DNA from 3 places in the Blautia obeum ATCC 29174 genome. Region 2 is predicted to be linked to each of the others. Evidence: riboswitches for the same ligand, from Rfam matches in the RefSeq annotation. Region 2 holds a riboswitch; each other region holds the start of a gene.
The links. A riboswitch is a leader RNA that binds a small molecule or an ion and turns the genes downstream of it on or off. The one in region 2 is predicted to bind FMN.

Region 1 (6,233 bases), 370 kb from region 2:
TCGGATATTGTAAGAACATAGACGTGTTCTCTTTATCATAAACACAAAGAAAAGGAGGAATTTTTTTGAAAAAGCAATCCAATTTATCACGCCTGCTGGAAATTGCAGGCAGCCATAAGTACCTGACCTATGCTTCCTGGGTGCTTTCTGCGATCAGTGCCCTGATTGCTCTGGTACCATTCTATTACATCTGGAAAATGATCAAGGAAGTATTGGAGGTGGCACCGAATTTTGACCAGGCACAGAACCTGACCGGTAATGGCTGGATGGCAGTATTGTTTGCGGTTATAGCGGTGCTTGTCTACATAGCAGGGCTGATGTGTTCCCATTTGGGAGCATTTCGTATTGCCACAAACCTGCGTATCCAGACCATGGAGCATATTGTTAAGTTGCCTCTTGGGTTTGCCGAGAGTTTTGGCAGCGGAAAACTGCGCAAGATTGTCAACGAATCCAGCGCAGCCACCGAAACCTATCTCGCCCATCAGCTTCCCGACAGAGCCAATGCCATTGCAACCCCCTGCGGTCTTTTGGTGCTGTTGTTCGTGTTTGACTGGAGACTGGGACTATTGAGTCTTGTTCCGGTTGTGCTGGGGTTTCTGATCATGATGGCAATGACCGGAAAGCAGATGCAGGAAAAGATGAAAGAATACCAGAATGCGCTGGATGATATGTCCAATGAAGCGGTAGAGTATGTCCGTGGGATTCCGGTGGTAAAAACCTTTGGCCAGACGATCTTTTCCTTTAAGAAGTTTAAAGACTCCATTGACCGGTATAAAGTATGGGTGATTGCTTATACCAGGCAGCTTCGGACACCGATGATGTTCTATACAGCTGCGATCAACGGCGTTTTTGCCACACTGATTGCCGGAGGACTGTTGCTTACGCAAGACGGTGTGACTTCCGGTTTCTTACTGGATCTTATTTTCTATATCATCATTACACCGGTTATTTCTGTCACACTGACACGCATTATGTTCCAAAGTGAAAACGCCATGATCGTAGACGACGCTTTACAGAGAATTGACAGCGTTTTGCATTTGAAGCCTCTGGAGGAAACGAAACATTCAAAGCATCCTCAAAACGCTTCCGTGGAGCTGAAATCGGTTCATTTCAGCTATGATGGAGAAAAAGAAGTATTAAAAGATATTTCACTGACCATTCCTGCAGGACAGACGGTAGCTTTTGTAGGTCCATCCGGCGGTGGAAAAACAACCCTTGCCAACCTGATTTCCCGATTCTTTGATCCCCAGAGCGGAATGGTAAAAATCGGTGGTGTTAATGTGAAAGACATCCCGAAAGAGGAACTCATGAACACGGTGTCTTTCGTATTTCAGAACAGCCGTCTGATCAAGGCATCCATTCTGGAAAATGTGCGTATGGGAAAACCGGAAGCTGCCCGTGAGGAAGTTCTGACTGCCCTTCATCACGCGCAATGCGATGATATTCTGGAAAAACTCCCACAGGGTGTGGATACGGTCATCGGTACAAAGGGTGTCTATCTTTCCGGCGGCGAGCAGCAACGAATTGCCATTGCCCGTGTGATGCTGAAAAATGCTCCGATTATCATTCTGGATGAAGCCACTGCCTTTGCTGACCCGGATAACGAAAGCCGCGTACAGGCTGCTTTCTCAAGACTTTCCGAGGGTAAGACCGTGATTATGATTGCCCACAGGCTTTCTACCGTAACAAATGTGGATCAGATTTTTGTCATTTGCGACGGACGGGTTGCCGAGTGCGGAAACAGTCGCGAATTGCTTGCAAAAGACGGTATATTCAGCCGTATGTGGAAAAATTACCAGACTTCCGTGCAATGGAAGGTAACAAAGGAGGTGCAGTGATATGATCAAAAAACTGCAGAAAAAATATGCCCTGTCTGAACAGGGAGCAAAAGACCTGATCAAAGGCTGCCTGGCCTGTGTCCTTCAGAATCTGTCTTTTATGTTTCCGGTGGGACTTTTATATTACCTGGTCAGCGATCTGATGAACGGGGGTGTTCCCGGTGGGAAAATTCCATTTTATGTGGCAGGCTGCGTGGTGTGTATCGGCTTGATTCTGCTGACCACTTTCTTTCAATACAATGCGACCTATTTTGCCACTTACAAAGAAAGCGGTATCCGCCGCATTACCCTGGCAGAGCATCTGCGCAAAATCCCCCTTTCCTTTTTCGGGAAAAAGGATTTAGCCGATCTTACCAGTACCATTATGGCGGATTGCACCTTCCTGGAGCAGAGTTTTTCGCATTTTATCCCTGAGCTTGCGGGTTCGATCATTTCTACAGTTCTGATTTCCATTGGTCTGCTCTTTACGGACTGGAGAATGGCACTGGCTGCCTTATGGGTTCTGCCGGTTGCCTTTGCGATTGTGGGATTTTCCGCAAAGATTCAGGAAAATCTGAATCAGAAAGCCATGGATGTAAAGATGGCCTGCGCAGACGGGATACAGGAGTGCATTGAAACGGTTCGTGACCTGAAAGCGAACAATGCGGAACAGGCATATTTAAAAGGTCTGGAAAAGAAGATCCGTGCCGTGGAGCATCGTTCCATCCTCAATGAATTCGGCCTTGCTGTTTTTGTGGTTTCCGCATCGCTGGTGCTGAAGCTTGGTATTGCAACGGTTGCGCTGGTGGGAGCTGTTTTGCTCATGCAAGGAAGCCTCTCCGTGCTTACATTCTTTATGTTCCTTCTGGTAGTATCCCGTTTATATGACCCTCTGCAGGGCGCACTCCAGAATCTTGCGGCAGTCATCAGTACACGAACCAACATTGCCCGTATGAATGAAATTCTCGATCATCCGATCCAGCAGGGCAGCGACAGGCTTTCCAATCAGGGGTATGATATTGTCTTTGACCATGTTGGGTTTGCCTACAATACCGGAGAAACCGTATTGAAAGATGTTTCCTTTACGGCAAAACAGGGAGAGGTTACGGCTTTGGTCGGCCCATCTGGCGGCGGAAAAACAACCGTATCCCGGCTGGCAGCAAGGTTCTGGGATATTAACAGAGGAAAGATTACCGTGGGAGGCATGGATGTATCCCGAATTGACCCGGAAACACTGCTTTCTCTGTATTCCATCGTATTCCAGGATGTTACACTGTTTGACAATACGATTCTGGAAAATATCCGAATCGGAAACAAAGACGCCACAGATGAACAAGTCATTGCTGCTGCGAAACTTGCCAATGTGGATGAATTTGCGGAAAAACTGCCGGATGGATGGCATACCAATATCGGGGAAAATGGCTGTGAACTTTCCGGCGGAGAGCGCCAGCGTATCTCTATTGCCCGTGCATTTCTGAAAAATGCGCCGATCATTCTTTTAGATGAAGCTACTGCTTCCCTGGATGTGGAGAATGAAACTCTGATACAGACAGCCCTTTCCCGTCTGATCGCAGATAAAACGGTTCTGGTCATCGCCCACAGGATGCGTACCGTAGCAGGAGCAGATAAAATTGTTGTCCTTTCTGATGGCACCGTGGCAGAAGAAGGATCACCAAAGGATCTGGAAGAAAAGAATGGTGTATATGCCCATATGGTAAAACTGCAGACAGAAAGCCAGAATTGGAAACTTGCATAAAGAAAAAGGAGGGCTGGTTATGCAAACATTAGGCGTTGTGGAGGATACCCTGTTTGTCCCTATGCTGGGCAGAATCTATGCCAGTGAGCATTACCCGCAAATTTTATATGATAAAAAAGCATTGGAATTGAAAAAGAAGCTACCTTCAGACTTGATTAAACAGAATATGCAGAGCCAGTATACCCTTTTGGCCTCTGCTTCCCGGTCTGCTAATATGGATCGGATTATTCGGACTTTTCTGGAACGCAGACCGGACGGTGTGATTGTCCAGTTGGGCTGTGGTCTGGAGACAACCTATCACCGATGTGATAACGGAAAGACACACTGGTATGCCATGGATCTGCCTCATGTAATCGAATACCGGCGGGGACTTCTTCCCGAACCAGAGAGGGAATTATATATTTCCGGGGATGCCTTTGCAAAGGATTGGATCAAAAAAGTTCGCAATGATGTACTTGATGCTCCTATTCTCGTTACTGCAGGCGGGTTATTTCATTATTTTGAGGAACATAAGGTCATTGCCCTTCTGCGTATGATTGGGCAATTTGGAAATATGGAAGTTGTTTTTGATACGGTGAACAAAAGAGGAATGACCATGATGAAGAAAAAATATATGAAACAGGTCGGCCATGCCGATGCACAAATGTTCTTTTATGTGGATTCAGCGGAAGAACTGGCAGCAAAGATCGGGGGTAATGTGAAGGTGATTGCGGAGGAACCATACTATCGTTACATCCCTAAAAATGGCTTAAAGTTGTCCACAAAGGTCAGTATGGCGGTTTCTGATCAATTCAAGATGGTAAAGATGATACATCTAAAACTATAGTGGATATACAATATCAGAGAGATAGAACTTTATCATTTTTTCGGACGCACTGATGAAACACCATCAAAAGCCGCCTTCTATCACCAGCGTGCAAAATTAAAAGATAATGCACTATGGGAACTTTTGCAAATCTTTAACCAGAAGCTTCAACCAACTCTATACAGAAACCGTTATCGTTTGGTTGCTTGTGACGGTTCTGTTGCTGATGAAGTTGATCCGGAACTTCTGGCAAAAGTATTGGCTAATCCAGAGATGTGGGCATTGCTCAATTCACTGGCGAAAACGATGAAGTAATGAAAAATAGTGAAAAAATAGTGTGATTTTAGTGAAAAAACAATTCATAAAACGATATAATATATGGATAAAATGAGGATATTTATTGTGTATATGGATATTCTATCTCCATCAGTAAACTAAGTAAAATAAAAATTCTGCTTTACAAATAACAGATAAAGTATTAAAATAAACAAAAAGATATCTTCAGGGCAGGGTGAGATTCCCTACCGGCGGTAAAGCCCGCGAGCCGAGAGGCATGATCCGGTGAGATTCCGGGGCCGACAGTACAGTCTGGATGGAAGAAGATGATAGTACAGTTGATTTTTTGTATGAATGAATGTAGTATCAGAGCTCTGAGATGGTGATCCATTTCAGAGCTTTTTATATAGGAAAATCAGACATTCATTTATCAATCATATGTAACAGATCAATTCCACCCTGCAGATATTTCTGCAGGCTTTTTTTGTATCTGGTACATCGTTTTCGAAATAACTATACCATTCACTTGTCTGTGAATCCGATTGCACATGTTTAAAAGCCTCGGCGTAGCCCAGGCAAAGAACAGGAATAAGAAAGAAGGAATAGAAATGACGGATCAGGAATATATGCTTCGGGCTATTCAACTGGCCAAAAAAGGAGAAGGCTGGACGAATCCCAATCCTATGGTAGGGGCAGTGATCGTAAAAGACGGAAAGATCATCGGGGAAGGCTATCATAAAAAGTATGGAGAACTTCACGCGGAACGTAATGCAATTGCTTCTCTTACAGAATCAGCAGAAGGTGCGGTGATTTATGTCACGTTGGAGCCTTGCTGTCATCATGGTAAAACACCTCCATGTACGGAAGCGATCATTGAACAGAAGATCAGAAAAGTGGTGATCGGTTCCAGAGATCCGAATCCGAAAGTGGCAGGAAAAGGTGTACAGATGTTAAGGGAAGCCGGTGTAACAGTAGTTGAAGATTTTATGAGAGAAGAATGTGATCAGCTGAACCCGGTGTTTTTCCATTATATTACTACGAAGACTCCTTATGTGGTAATGAAGTATGCCATGACACTGGATGGGAAGATCGCAACGAAAACAGGAGCATCAAAATGGATCACCGGAGAATCTGCACGAAAAGAAGTACAGCATATGCGGCATCAGTACATGGGAATCATGGCTGGTATTGGAACTGTGCTTGCAGATGATCCGATGTTAAACGTCCGGGTAGAAGGCTGGAAAAGTCCTGTCAGGATTGTGTGTGACAGTAAGCTCAGGATCCCGCCGGGCAGTCAGATTGTAAAAAGTGCGGAAAAGTACCGGACGATCGTGGCTTATGCAGAACAGAAAAATGCAAAAGAGAAAATAAAAATATTACATACCATGGGAGTTGAAACCATTTACTGTCCCGACGAAAAGAATCAGATAGACCTTAAGAAGCTGATGGCAGATCTTGGAAACAGAGGCATTGACAGCATCCTCCTGGAGGGAGGAGGTACGTTAAATGACAGTGCACTGCGAGCTGGAATTGTAAAGGAAGTACAGGCTTTTGTGGCACCAAAGCTGTTTGGCGGTGT
Region 2 (6,233 bases):
GACTGTTGGGATGTTCATTTATCTGAAATACTGCAAACAGGGTTATGAGATCGCTGTAGTTGGTGAGAGTGAGAATACTGCAAAATATGCCGGTATCCATGTAAAGAAAGTTATTATCCGTACCATGGCAATTTCCGGTGCAATCTGTGGTATCGCAGGATTTGTTATTGTAAGTGGTGCGAGCCATACAATCTCTACTGCAACAGCAGGAGGACGTGGATTTACAGCAATCATCGTTGCATGGCTTTCCAAATTCAATACTTTTATTATGGTGGCTGTATCTTTTGGTATTGTATTTATGAATCAGGGTGCTGTTCAGATTGCGACTCAGTATGGATTGAATGAAAATGCATCCGATGTTATTCTCGGCATTATTCTGTTTTTCCTGATCGGGGCAGAATTCTTTATCAACTACAGAGTAAAGCGTACAAAAAAATAGGAGGTAGATGCAATGAGTGTACTGACCATCTTTATTCAAAAAGCAATTGTCCAGGGCATCTGTATTCTTTATGGTGCGCTTGGTGAAATCATGACGGAGAAATCCGGAAACCTGAATCTTGGTATTCCGGGAATTATGTATATGGGCGGTATTGCCGGCCTGATGGGAGCTTTTCTTTATGAAAAAGATAACCCGAATCCGAATGCATTTATAGGTGTCCTGATATCGTTTGTATGTGCCTTTGCATGTGCAATGATCGGTGGCCTGATCTACAGTATCCTGACCATTACTCTTCGTGTAAATCAGAACGTAACCGGTCTTGCTCTTACAATCTTTGGTACAGGTTTTGGTAACTTCTTTGGTGGTTCTATTTCCAAACTTGCCGGTGGTGTCGGACAGATTTCTGTAAAAGTAACAGGAAGTGCTTACACAGCCAAAATCCCGGGATTATCTAAGATTCCGGTAATCGGACCGATTTTATTCAATTATGGATTTATGACATATCTCTGTGTGATCGTAGCGGTGGTTTTGTCTTTCTTCTTATTTAAGACAAGAGCAGGCTTGAATCTTCGTGCAATTGGCGAGAATCCTGGAACAGCAGATGCAGCAGGTATCAATGTTATCAAATACAAATATCTGTCTACCTGTATCGGAGCAGGGCTTGCCGGACTTGGCGGACTCTATTTCGTAATGGAATATTCCGGCGGAACCTGGACAGACAATGGATTTGGTGACCGTGGATGGCTTGCAGTTGCGCTGGTAATCTTCGCCCTGTGGAAACCACTGAATGCAATCTGGGGAGCGTTCCTTTTCGGAGCACTTTATATCCTGTATCTGTATATCCCGGGACTGGGACGAAGTATGCAGGAGGTGTTTAAGGCACTGCCGTATGTGGTAACGATTATCGTACTGGTGTTTACAAGCTTCCGAAAGAAGAAGGAGCACCAGCCGCCGGCGGGACTTGGATTGCCGTATTTCCGTGAGGAGAGATAATAAAGGATTCCCGGTGATTATGGGATAATTAAATGAACCAGATGGGATTTTCGATAAATGTTCCTCTGGATACGTCTTAATTCAGAACTTCTAAGGTACCAAGGTGTACAGAACTTTGCTAAGAACAATACAGAAAATACTTTAAGCATATCCTTCTTTCTAAAATTTATATTGCATTCTTATAAAGTTAGTTATATAATACAGAAATATAAAAGAAAATTCTTCGGGGCAGGGTGACCGACGCAGTTGGAATTCCCTACCGGCGGTAAAGTCCGCGACCCGCGTAAGGCGGCTGATCCGGTGACTGGCACAAGTCAGAATTCCGGAACCGACAGTAAAGTCTGGATGAGAGAAGAACACGAATAATTCATACGTGCTCAGTACCCCGGGAAGATTATTCCCGGGATTTTTTTATGCAGCAGAAACTAATCTCCCCACTAAACTTATCTGCAGCATAGCGTAGAATTTTCTTTTAGAAAAAAAGAACAATTCAAAAAGGAGAGATAAGTATGAGTGAACAGGTTTTAAAAAGTGGAAACGTAATGGAGAGGAGTCGTACAAGAACGATCACACAGATCGCAATGCTTGGAGCCCTCGCCGGAATATTAATGAATTTTGAATTCCCGCTCCCATTCCTGGCACCATCCTTCTATCAGCTGGATTTCTCTGAGATTCCGGTACTGGTAGGAGCCTTCGCAATGGGACCGATCGCAGGTATCCTGATCGAAGTGGTAAAAGTTCTGGTGCATCTTGTAACAATGGGAACTATGACAGCAGGTGTTGGTGATTTTGCAAACTTCCTCTTTGGATGTACATTTGTTGTACCGGCAGGAATCATCTACAGACTGCATCATAACAAGAGTCGCAAACATGCCGTTATTGGAATGGCAGCAGGTACAGTACTGACAACAGCAGCAGCCTGCCTTATGAATGCATTTGTACTGCTTCCGGCATATGGCAAAGCATTTGGTATGCCGATCGAAGCATTTATTGAAATGGGATCAGCAGTACATCCTTCTGTAAACAGCCTTCTTGGTTTTGTAGCATTGATCATCGTTCCATTTAACTTATTTAAATATATTCTGATTTCTGTAATCGTATTCTTTATTTATAAAAGAATTCGTGTTATCCTTAAGGGAGACTGATTCAGGCACAGCAGACAGAGTGTGCAGAAAAGAGGAAACCCATGGGAAAGATTCATAATGTAGAAAAAATGACAGATAACCGTTTTGTCAATCTGTATCATGTGGATGCTACAAGTGTTCACAATACCCCGGTGTCTTATTACGTGGCATCCAGAGCAAAGGATGTTCCGGCGCTGAAACTGAAGACCGGACGTAATGATCCGGATGGTGTGATCATTTATAGTATCTATGGACAAAAGAAGGACAAGGTTGTTCTGGTACGCCAGTATCGTTACACATTGGGCGATTACATTTATGAATTTCCGGCAGGTCTGGTTGAGCCAGGCGAAGATTTCCATGAAGGTGCAGTCCGTGAGATGTATGAAGAAACTGGTCTTAAACTGGAACCTTTGAAAGTAGATCCTGCATTCGAAAAGCCGTATTTTACAACAGTAGGTATGACAGATGAATCCTGTGCAACTGTATACGGCTATGCCAGCGGTGAGATCAGTAAGGCAGCACAGGAAGACAGTGAGGAAATTGAAATCGTACTCGCTGACCGTACCGAAGTAAAACGAATCCTCAAAGAAGAACGTGTGGCAATTATGTGTGCCTATATGCTGATGCATTTTTTAAAGGATGAGGATCCATTTGAGTTTTTGAACTAATATGGCTGAAATGTCATGACCGCCTTGTGTGGATTGACATTTCAGTTTTTTTTACACATGAATGTGAGGCGTTAAAGATGAAAGAAATAACGGATTTTTTAAGAGACGAAGGAATCAGTCCGGAACTGATTCAGGAGGTACAGGAGTTTTCTGCGACTCACCCGGTGAAGGACGGGCTGAAGGGAAGGATTCCTGTGCCTCATTTTTTTTATTATGGAAAAAAAGTGTGGGAGGAAGCTCTGGCAGCACTTTTGTGTGGAAAGAATCTATTGCTTTCAGGTGAAAAAGCCACGGGGAAAAATGTACTTGCGGAAAATCTGGCAGCAGTTTTCGGCCGTCCTGCCTGGGATATCTCATTTCATGTCAATATGGATGCGTCTTCGCTTATCGGCACGGATACTTTCAGAAACGGGAAGGTTGAATTCAGACCAGGACCAGTATACAGCTGTGCGTGCAATGGAGGCTTTGGTATATTCGATGAGATCAATATGGCAAGAAATGAAGCACTTGCAGTTTTGCATTCTGCATTGGATTTCAGGCGGGTTATAGACGTTCCCGGATATGAAAGAATAACTCTGGCAGACGATACTCGCTTTATTGCAACGATGAACTATAACTATGCAGGAACACGAGAATTGAATGAAGCACTTGCGTCAAGATTTGTAGTGATCCGTATGCCTGCACTTACACTGGAAGATCTGCAGAGGCTTTTAAGAGAACAGTTTCCAGATCTTTCTTCTAAATATAATAAGCAGTTTGGATTACTTTTTATGGATATCCAGAAAAAATGTGAAAGTGGAGAACTGACTTCAAAAGCAATGGATCTTCGTGGACTCTTGGATGCAATCAGCCTGATGCACAAAGGAATTCCAGTCAGAGATGCTCTTGATCTTGGCGTGACAAATAAAATATTTGACAGTTATGAGCAGGCTCTGCTCAGTGATGTGATGAATGCCAGAATTTCTATGAAACTCAAAGCTTCGGAGGTGTTTGATGGATGACCGGATCTTATACAGAAGTACAGAGACGGGCCGCCAATCAGATTTGGGGTGCTGCTGGCCATTATGATTTTGAACCAATGTTTCTGGCAATACACAGTCAGGAAAACAGGCCGGATTTTTATATGAATCTGGTCATAGGACTTGCATATAAATATTTTGGCCAAAAGACACTTACAGAACTTTTTGTGCGGTGGCAGGGAGATAGCCGGCAGCAGATGCTGGATGATCTGGCCTGGATTTATATAGAACAGATCGTGTACAAGCTTGAAATTCCGATTAGACCGGCACTGGAAGAGGTGCGGATGGATTACGCAGAAGCTTTTTTTGCAGGAGAGTATAAGCTGTCACGGCAGGAATGGATGAGCAAAAATCAATTGGTATATACCCTGCAGTCTGCCAGGTGGAGCAGAGTATCAGGCAGAAAACTTCCAGTGATGACGCCATTTGAGAAAAAATTGCTTTTGGCTCTGACTCCGGAAAATAAAGTGTCACAGGAAGAAATTATAGAGAAGCTGGTAAGTATTTACAAAACTTTTTATTTATTTGATGGGAAAAAGCATATCAGAAAACCATTAATGCTCCATTTTACTGGAACAGCGGCCAGGCTGCTGACTCGAATCATGCCGGCTCAACTGGTAAAGACAGACCGGGTTGTGGTAATGCGTTCTTCACAGGCTGACAGCAGCCAGAATGGAATCATGCAGAATAAAAGCAGCAGTCATATGATCTTAAAAAAAGAAGAAACCGATCATGCATATATAGAAAACTGCTTTGGAAGGTCACTGTATTCAAAACAGGAACTGGCAAGGACCGAGAAAGAACTCTGTAAAGGAAATCACGCAGGCTGCCACGTATGGTTTACGGATGGAAAATATATTCCAAAAGAGAAAATATCGGCAGAAAACCGTTATCTAAGAAATCAGGCACAGCTTCAGATGGAAAGAAACAGAATATATTATTATAAAAATCAAAAACTGTATCAGAGTATTATCGCACAGCTTTCGTCACAGATAAGAAATTGTATGATGGTTCATCAGCAGCCGGATATACTGCCTGGCAGATCTGGACGCCTTGATCCTGCGAGAGTGTGGAGATCGGAATATGTCATGGATGATCGGGTCTTTCATGCTAATTATGAAGAGAAAAAGCCACTGTTTACGGTGGATCTTCTTTTGGATGCGTCTGCGTCAAGATTACAGTATCAGGAAATGATCGCTGCGCAGGGAGTGATTCTTTCAGAAAGTCTTCAGGCATGTCATATTCCGGTCAGAGTTTCGGAATTCTGCAGTGTACGCGGATATACAGTGCTTCGGATTCTGAAGGCATTTGAGGAGAAAAAAAGTGATGACGTTTTTCGATACTTTGCAACTGGCTGGAATCGTGACGGACTTGTCATGCGGGAGATGAATGAACTTCTGAGATCCCATAGTGGATCAGCTGACCGTCATCTGCTTATTTTACTGACGGATGCGGAACCAAATGACAGTTTTCGTATACAGTCTTCAGAACAGTTTCCATTTGGAAAGGACTATGGAGATGAGGCAGCTGTTAATGATACAGCGGCTGAAGTGCGGGCATTGCAACGAAAAGGTATCTGTGTTTCTGCTGTATTTATGGGAACGGATGCAGGCGCATTGAAGGCAGAAATAATTTATGGAAAAGAATATACCAGAATACAGGAGGTCGGACAGTTGGCCAGGGCAGCAGGTTTGCTGATCCAGAAGGAAATAAGTAAAATTGATTTATAAATATGATAAATAAATAACAAAGATGTTATGGAATAGACAAATAAAATTGTATACAATATTCCTGTATATTTATAAGAATAATAGACAAATTTAACAATAACTATTGTTTTTTAAACGAGAAGTTTTATAATAATAATTGCTAAGCAGAGTGTATGGTAAGCTGATCTGCCATACTTTGACAAAATTATGACAACTGCGAATTGCAGTAGAGGGAGGGATTTAAATGATCAGTTTTATTTTATGTCTGGCACTTCTGATTA
Region 3 (6,233 bases), 360 kb from region 2:
GCTGCATACATATCTGTCATGTAGTACTCACCGTATTTTTTTATAAATTCTGCAAAATTGTCTGTAAACCTTTTACCACCATATTGGATTCCCGCAGCTGTCGATGCCCCGGCTCCTGCCCCGATTATAACACAGTCTGTATTTCTTATATTCTTTGCTGCCCTGTCAATCTGATCTTCATATGCATCTTTTTGGAATACATAATCCCTTGCCGGAGTACTACATAAAAAGTTTCTCCAGTCAGCATGCCCTTTTCTGATTTTCTTAAAAATCATAATGAACCTCTTTTCTCAATACACTGCTTCGGACAAATTTCTGCACATCTTCCGCAATGCAGACAATGATTCTGGTTGATAGTAACCGGAACTGAAGATATATCAATGCATTTTTGCGGACATACAGAGCAACACAGTTTGCATCCAATACATTCTTTTCCAATAAAATACCCTGTCTGAACTGCCTCGGTTTTTCCAATTGTTATAGTATCCCTCACAATATTTGATGGATTGCTGATATCAAAATACTCTCCCTGTGCCTCATACAGCCGAAACACTTCGATTGCGTCTTTCGTATCTCCCGGATAGATTTTCTTCATATATGGATTTTTTTCAAACATAATATCAAGATTCTTTTTTCCGATGTTCTTTATTTTTCCACGCAGAGACACCGCAATTTTGTCTTTTGTTGCGGATATTGCCACATACTGCTGCTCCATTAACTGGTCATAAAATGCTTTTCCCTTTGCTGTAAGGAAATACACACCTTCTTCATCATAGTACATCATATCTATGATTCTTGTCTGAGGATGTCCATCTGAACCTATCGTTGCAACTGTTGTTGAATGAATTTCATCCACCAGAAGTTTAAGATAATCCATTTTTGTCATTTCAAAGTCTCTCCTTTCAGTATCGGTGTAAGTTTTTTATATATCATCATGGCAATTGCTCCAATTACCAAGCCTTTTAAGATATTAAACGGCAATGCATTGAATAGCACAACGTCCAGCTTAGTCTTAATAAATGGCAGAAATTCGCCAAATGATGGACTCAAAGGAACCGGAAACTCTAAAAATGCCAACACATATGATATAGCTGCCAGTAGAGCTGTCATTGTTATCGTTCTTGTAGAAACTAAATTTTTTCTTGTTTTAATAGTTGCTGTATTGTTACTCATAAATCTCCTTTTTGTGAGATATGCCTGAATTTAAAACAGCCCGCAGGACGGGATTCCCTGCGGGACTTGTTTTATCATATCTTCTCTCATCCGGACTTTACCGTCGGTTATGGAATTGCACCATATCAGCTTTTGCTCGCAGACTATACTGCCGGTCAGGAATTACACCTTGTCCCGAAGACTGTAATTTTTTCTGTTAATTATCTTTAAAATTCATAAGGTGGATTTCCAGAGAAATCTGCGATTAAACCATGCGGATTTTCAAGATAGAATACCTCAAAAATAGGATTATCTGCTGTCTGGTACTGTCCCTTAACGATAGGATTGTTCATGCATCCTTCCTTTACACTCTTGTTGTCCTCAAATACTGCTTTGCCATGAAGGCGAATCCATGCGTATTCAGGGGAAGATACTGATACTTCTACTTCAGGATTTGCTAACATATCCTTGTAAACATCCTTTGTGTTGTTAGTACAGAACCAAAGCTTTCCGTCCTGCTCAAAACAGAACATGAATGGACGGCATTTTGCCTTTCCATCTCTTCCGACTGTTGCTAAGTACTGAACTGAATTTTTCTGTAAAAATTCTACTACTTTCTGCATTTTAAATTACCTCCTCGATATGTTGTAACAATGATTATTACATCTTGTAGCTATACAATATCATCCGTTTAATGTAATGTCAATAGTTACATCAAACTTTTTGTAACTTTTTTTGTTACAACTCCTTTTGAAGATTTTACATTGATTATGAAAAACGAAAAGGCTCCGGAAATTGTGATGATATAATCACTCATCCGAAGCCTTCTGTAGGCTACTCTTCCTCTGTATACACTGCAATATCTTTTTTCACATCAGCAAGTGTCATTTCTGAAAGTTTTTCCTCCATTGCCTTCTGTACTTCTAACAGTCTCTTATCAAGAACATGGTGAATATTCTTTCCTACCGGACATTTCTGATTGGGATTCTCATGAAAATGAAACAGTTCTTCATCTGGTGCACATTCCACTGCTTTATACACATCAAGGAATGTAATCTGCTCCAATGGTCTGGTAATTGTCACACCGCCTGTCCCTCTTGCAACTTCAATAAGACCAGCAGCCTTTAATTGTTGCAATATTTTACGAACAATCACCGGATTAGTTCCAATGCTTGCTGCCATAAAATCACTAGTCATCTTCTGATCCGAAAATATATCTATACAGGCAAACATATGGATTGCCATTGTAAATCTGCTTGAAATCTGCATTATAAACACCTCTCTTTGACAGTAATCATATCAAAAAACAGATGTAATTTCAATGGTTACATTGTTGTTGAAAACTTAATATAAATACAATCAATAGTCTGCTTTAGAAAAAAACAATTTTATGGTCTATCGACATCTCGCCAAATGGAATTTACCTAACGCAGCGATGCCCCGAACGCCCTTAGTTCTTCTCTCTTTTTCTCGCTCTTGTTTTCAGACCCATGTGCTGTAAACACACCCATGTTTTCAAGTCCAAGATAATCCAGAAAGTCTCCTTTGAACGAGAAAAGAGCACCCTCATACATATTAGCATCTCCGGAGCTAAGTATCATGGCAACTTTTTTCAAATTCTTCGGTCCTCTCGGATATGCCGCAGAATAAAATCTGTCGATTACACATTTTAGCTGACCGGATATGCCGTGATAATAAATGGGCGATGCAATAACAAGCATTTCTGCTTCTTTCAAAAGATTATATACTTCCTGCATATCATCCTTCTGAATACACTCACCGTGTCCTTTGCTATGACAGTATTCACATGTCAAACACCCACCTATCTTCTTTTTGCATACATCCACCACATCAACGATATGTCCTGCACTCTCAGCTCCTTTCTTAAATGCATTAACCATATCTTTTGTACTTCCCTGTGAATGTGGACTTCCATTTAATACTAATATCTTCATTTCCATCACCTTATCTTTTTATTCTTCAATCTTAGTACCAGTCATGCTTCTCATTTTTTTCCAAAGCCTCAATCTGCTCCATCTCTTCGTCAGTTAATTCAAAATCATACAACTGCGTGTTCTCCATGATGTGATCAGGATTGCTTGAACCCGGAATTACAATTCTGGTGTCACTACTTCCAGCCTCCCAATTCTTATTTTAACTGATTGCAAATATCCGCAATAATCTGAGCCGGTGTCATACCAACCTCTTTCAGTAATTCATTTGGGTCATATCGGTCATAAAATTTCTTCTCAAGTCCGTAATTTTTCACTTTCATATCAGAACTACCATAGAAGGAAGCTATTTTCTCGCCAAAACCGCCGCTTAAAATACCGTCTTCCATGGTAATGACCATCTGATGTCTTTCGGAAAGACTTTCCAGTAATTCTTTGTCAATACCAGAAGCAAAACGAGGATTGATCAGTGTCGGCGTAAAGCCAAGTTCTGCTTTTATTTTTGCACTGAGCTGTTCACCACGCTGATAAAAATCACCAAGTGCCAGAATTGCAACCTTTTCACCAGCTTCTTCCACTTTAAAATGATTCAGTCTGTCAAAATCCTTATCTGCTTCACGATAGGTTACCTGATTTCCGGGGATGAGAATCATAACAGGATGTTCCCTTTGATCAACTGACCAATCAAGCATAGAAAGGTATTCATCTTTTGAGGTAGGTGCAAGCACTACCAGATTCGGAACATTCGTGTATGCCGCCAGTCCAAAAATTCCAAGATGCGTAACATCTGTCAAACTATCAAAAGAATTGTAGTTTAAGAGAATCGTGACAGAACTATTGTTAATACATACATCATGGGAAATCTGGTCATACGCTCTTTGAATAAAGGTTGTGTTTGTAACCACAAGCGGCTTCGCACCGTTTTTTGCAGCACCAGATGCCATGGCAACCGCCTGTTCTTCCGCAATCCCTACATCCACATACTGCAATCCAAGCTCCTTTCGCTGTTCCTGATTTAAGCCTGCACTGCCCGGCATAGCAGGAGTAATCACAAGAAGCTCAGAATCACTTTTTGCTTTTCGCATAATATACTCAGCAGTGATAGATGTATAATCTTCTCCATCGCCAAAAGAGATTGTTGGTTTGCCTGTTTCACGGTCAAATGGCATACACCAATGCCATCCCTCTTTGTCTTTTTCAGCAATCTCATATCCCTTTCCTTTTTGTGTATGGATATGGACTACGATTGGATGATCCGTATCTTTCACCTTGCGGAATAAGGAAATCAGTGATGCTATGTCATTGCCGTTTTCCTCATATATATAATCTAATCCAAACGCTTTGAAGAGATTATTGGAAGCAGTTCCGCCTGTCTCTCTTAATTCGGCAAGATTTTTATACATTCCGCCATGTACTTCGGCAATCGACTGCTCATTATCATTTACTATAATAATTAAATTGGAGTTAATCTCTGATCCAGCTACATTCAATCCCTCTAGTGCTTCACCGCCTGAGAGGGAGCCATCACCAATAATTGCAATAATATTTTCTTTATCTCCTTTTATATCTCTCGCCTTAGCCAGACCCGTAGCTAAAGAAACTGAGGTCGAAGTGTGACCTACATTGAAGAAGTCATGTTCACTTTCTTCCGGATTTGTATAACCGGAATCCTCTGAAAAGTGCTCATCGGAAATATATCCATTCTTTCTTCCGGTCAAAATCTTATGAGGATAGCTCTGATGAGATACATCAAATATAAACTTATCCTTAGGCGAAGAGAAAACATAATGCATGGCAATCTCTGCCTCCACCATACCGAAATTTGGACCAAAGTGACCGCCGATTTTAGTCAGCCGGTTAAACAATGCCTCTCTGATTTCCGAAGCAAGTTCCTCCAGCTGCTCCATAGACAATTTTTTTACATCTTCCGGTCCGTTAATTGTTTGAATAATTTTATAATCTGTCATTTACATTCTCCTTATCTATTTTCATTAGATTTCTTTAACGAGTAGATCAAATAATCCAGGCAATCTATGTTATCCTGATAAATATGTGTCTGTTCCATTAAATGTTTTCTATACATACATAACTGTGATAACAGCGCTTCTACATTGTTTTCTTGTGCCAGTTTCATGCAACACTGGATTGTTTTCTGATTACAGCCTGCGTCCACAAGATTCTGATAAATTATTCCATATTTGTCATTTGCTTCTGCCATCTGTCTGCACCTCCTGCTTAAATTATACATGCTTCAAACGATATATCTAATACTTATAATTCATATCACGATATTCTTGACAGGAATATCATTTGAGTATAGGATAATAAAAAAGGTTGGAGGTGTACTATGGAAATTCGTGTACTTCGTTATTTTCTTGAAATTGCACGTGAAGGAAATATGTCAAGGGCTGCTGAAAGACTTCATGTTACACAGCCAACGCTGTCTAAACAGATGAAAGATCTGGAACAAGAGCTTGGCAAAAAACTATTTAAGCGTGGCAGCACAAGCGTCAGTCTTACTGATGAGGGTATGCTTCTGCGAAAAAGAGCAGAAGATTTACTGGCCATGGCTGACAAAATCACAAACGAATTTCAGGCAATGGATGATATCACAGGAGGTGATATTTATATTGGCTGTGCAGAATCCTATCTTGTAAAATATCTTGCCCGTGCTGTAAAAAAGTTAAGCAGCATTTATCCCAATATCCATTATCATGTTACCAGCGGTGATACCGAACAGGTAACAGAACGATTAGACCGTGGACTTCTGGATATGGCATTTATAGTAGAACCGCCCGATTTATCAAAATACAATTATCTTGAAGTGCCTGAATACGATACATGGGGTGTTCTGATGAGAAAGGACAATCCATTAGCCGCAAAAGAGGCTATTGCCTTTGATGATTTATTGGATATTCCTATTTTTTGTTCGGAACAGTCTGCTAAAATGGATTTACCCCGTTGGTGTTCCGATAACCTTGACCGACTTAATATATTAGCGACATTTAATCTCTGCAATAACGGTGCCGTTTTTGTCCGTGAAGGGCTGGGGGTTGAGCTTACCTTTGAAAAGTTAGTAGAAACAAATGCAGAAAGTGATTTATGCTTCCGTCCGATCACACCACCTCT

Region 1: it holds a riboswitch for FMN, as region 2 does, so the genes downstream of both, ribD (bifunctional diaminohydroxyphosphoribosylaminopyrimidine deaminase/5-amino-6-(5-phosphoribosylamino)uracil reductase RibD) here and NQ503_RS14990 (ECF transporter S component) in region 2, are expected to answer to the same signal.
Region 3: it holds a riboswitch for FMN, as region 2 does, so the genes downstream of both, NQ503_RS16625 (hypothetical protein) here and NQ503_RS14990 (ECF transporter S component) in region 2, are expected to answer to the same signal.

What each region holds. Positions count from the first base shown of each region.
Region 1 covers NZ_CP102265.1:3,483,404-3,489,636, reverse strand. Annotated here, with positions in the region: gene NQ503_RS16710 (ABC transporter ATP-binding protein) at 66-1,838, shown strand; gene NQ503_RS16705 (ABC transporter ATP-binding protein) at 1,840-3,573, shown strand; gene NQ503_RS16700 (class I SAM-dependent methyltransferase) at 3,593-4,399, shown strand; FMN riboswitch at 4,872-4,986, shown strand; gene ribD (bifunctional diaminohydroxyphosphoribosylaminopyrimidine deaminase/5-amino-6-(5-phosphoribosylamino)uracil reductase RibD) at 5,263-6,233, shown strand, end outside.
Region 2 covers NZ_CP102265.1:3,109,230-3,115,462, reverse strand. Annotated here, with positions in the region: gene NQ503_RS15000 (ABC transporter permease) at 1-439, shown strand, start outside; gene NQ503_RS14995 (ABC transporter permease) at 452-1,432, shown strand; FMN riboswitch at 1,648-1,793, shown strand; gene NQ503_RS14990 (ECF transporter S component) at 1,942-2,577, shown strand; gene NQ503_RS14985 (NUDIX hydrolase) at 2,619-3,224, shown strand; gene NQ503_RS14980 (AAA family ATPase) at 3,302-4,225, shown strand; gene NQ503_RS14975 (vWA domain-containing protein) at 4,222-5,973, shown strand; gene NQ503_RS14970 (carbon starvation CstA family protein) at 6,197-6,233, shown strand, end outside.
Region 3 covers NZ_CP102265.1:3,471,971-3,478,203, forward strand. Annotated here, with positions in the region: gene NQ503_RS16615 (SIR2 family NAD-dependent protein deacylase) at 1-275, opposite strand, end outside; gene NQ503_RS16620 (pyridoxamine 5'-phosphate oxidase family protein) at 272-886, opposite strand; gene NQ503_RS16625 (hypothetical protein) at 883-1,173, opposite strand; FMN riboswitch at 1,248-1,359, opposite strand; gene NQ503_RS16630 (pyridoxamine 5'-phosphate oxidase family protein) at 1,380-1,775, opposite strand; gene NQ503_RS16635 (Rrf2 family transcriptional regulator) at 1,987-2,421, opposite strand; gene NQ503_RS16640 (flavodoxin family protein) at 2,577-3,107, opposite strand; gene NQ503_RS17825 (aldo/keto reductase) at 3,139-3,270, opposite strand; gene NQ503_RS16650 (1-deoxy-D-xylulose-5-phosphate synthase) at 3,302-5,071, opposite strand; gene NQ503_RS16655 (hypothetical protein) at 5,083-5,322, opposite strand; gene NQ503_RS16660 (LysR family transcriptional regulator) at 5,452-6,233, shown strand, end outside.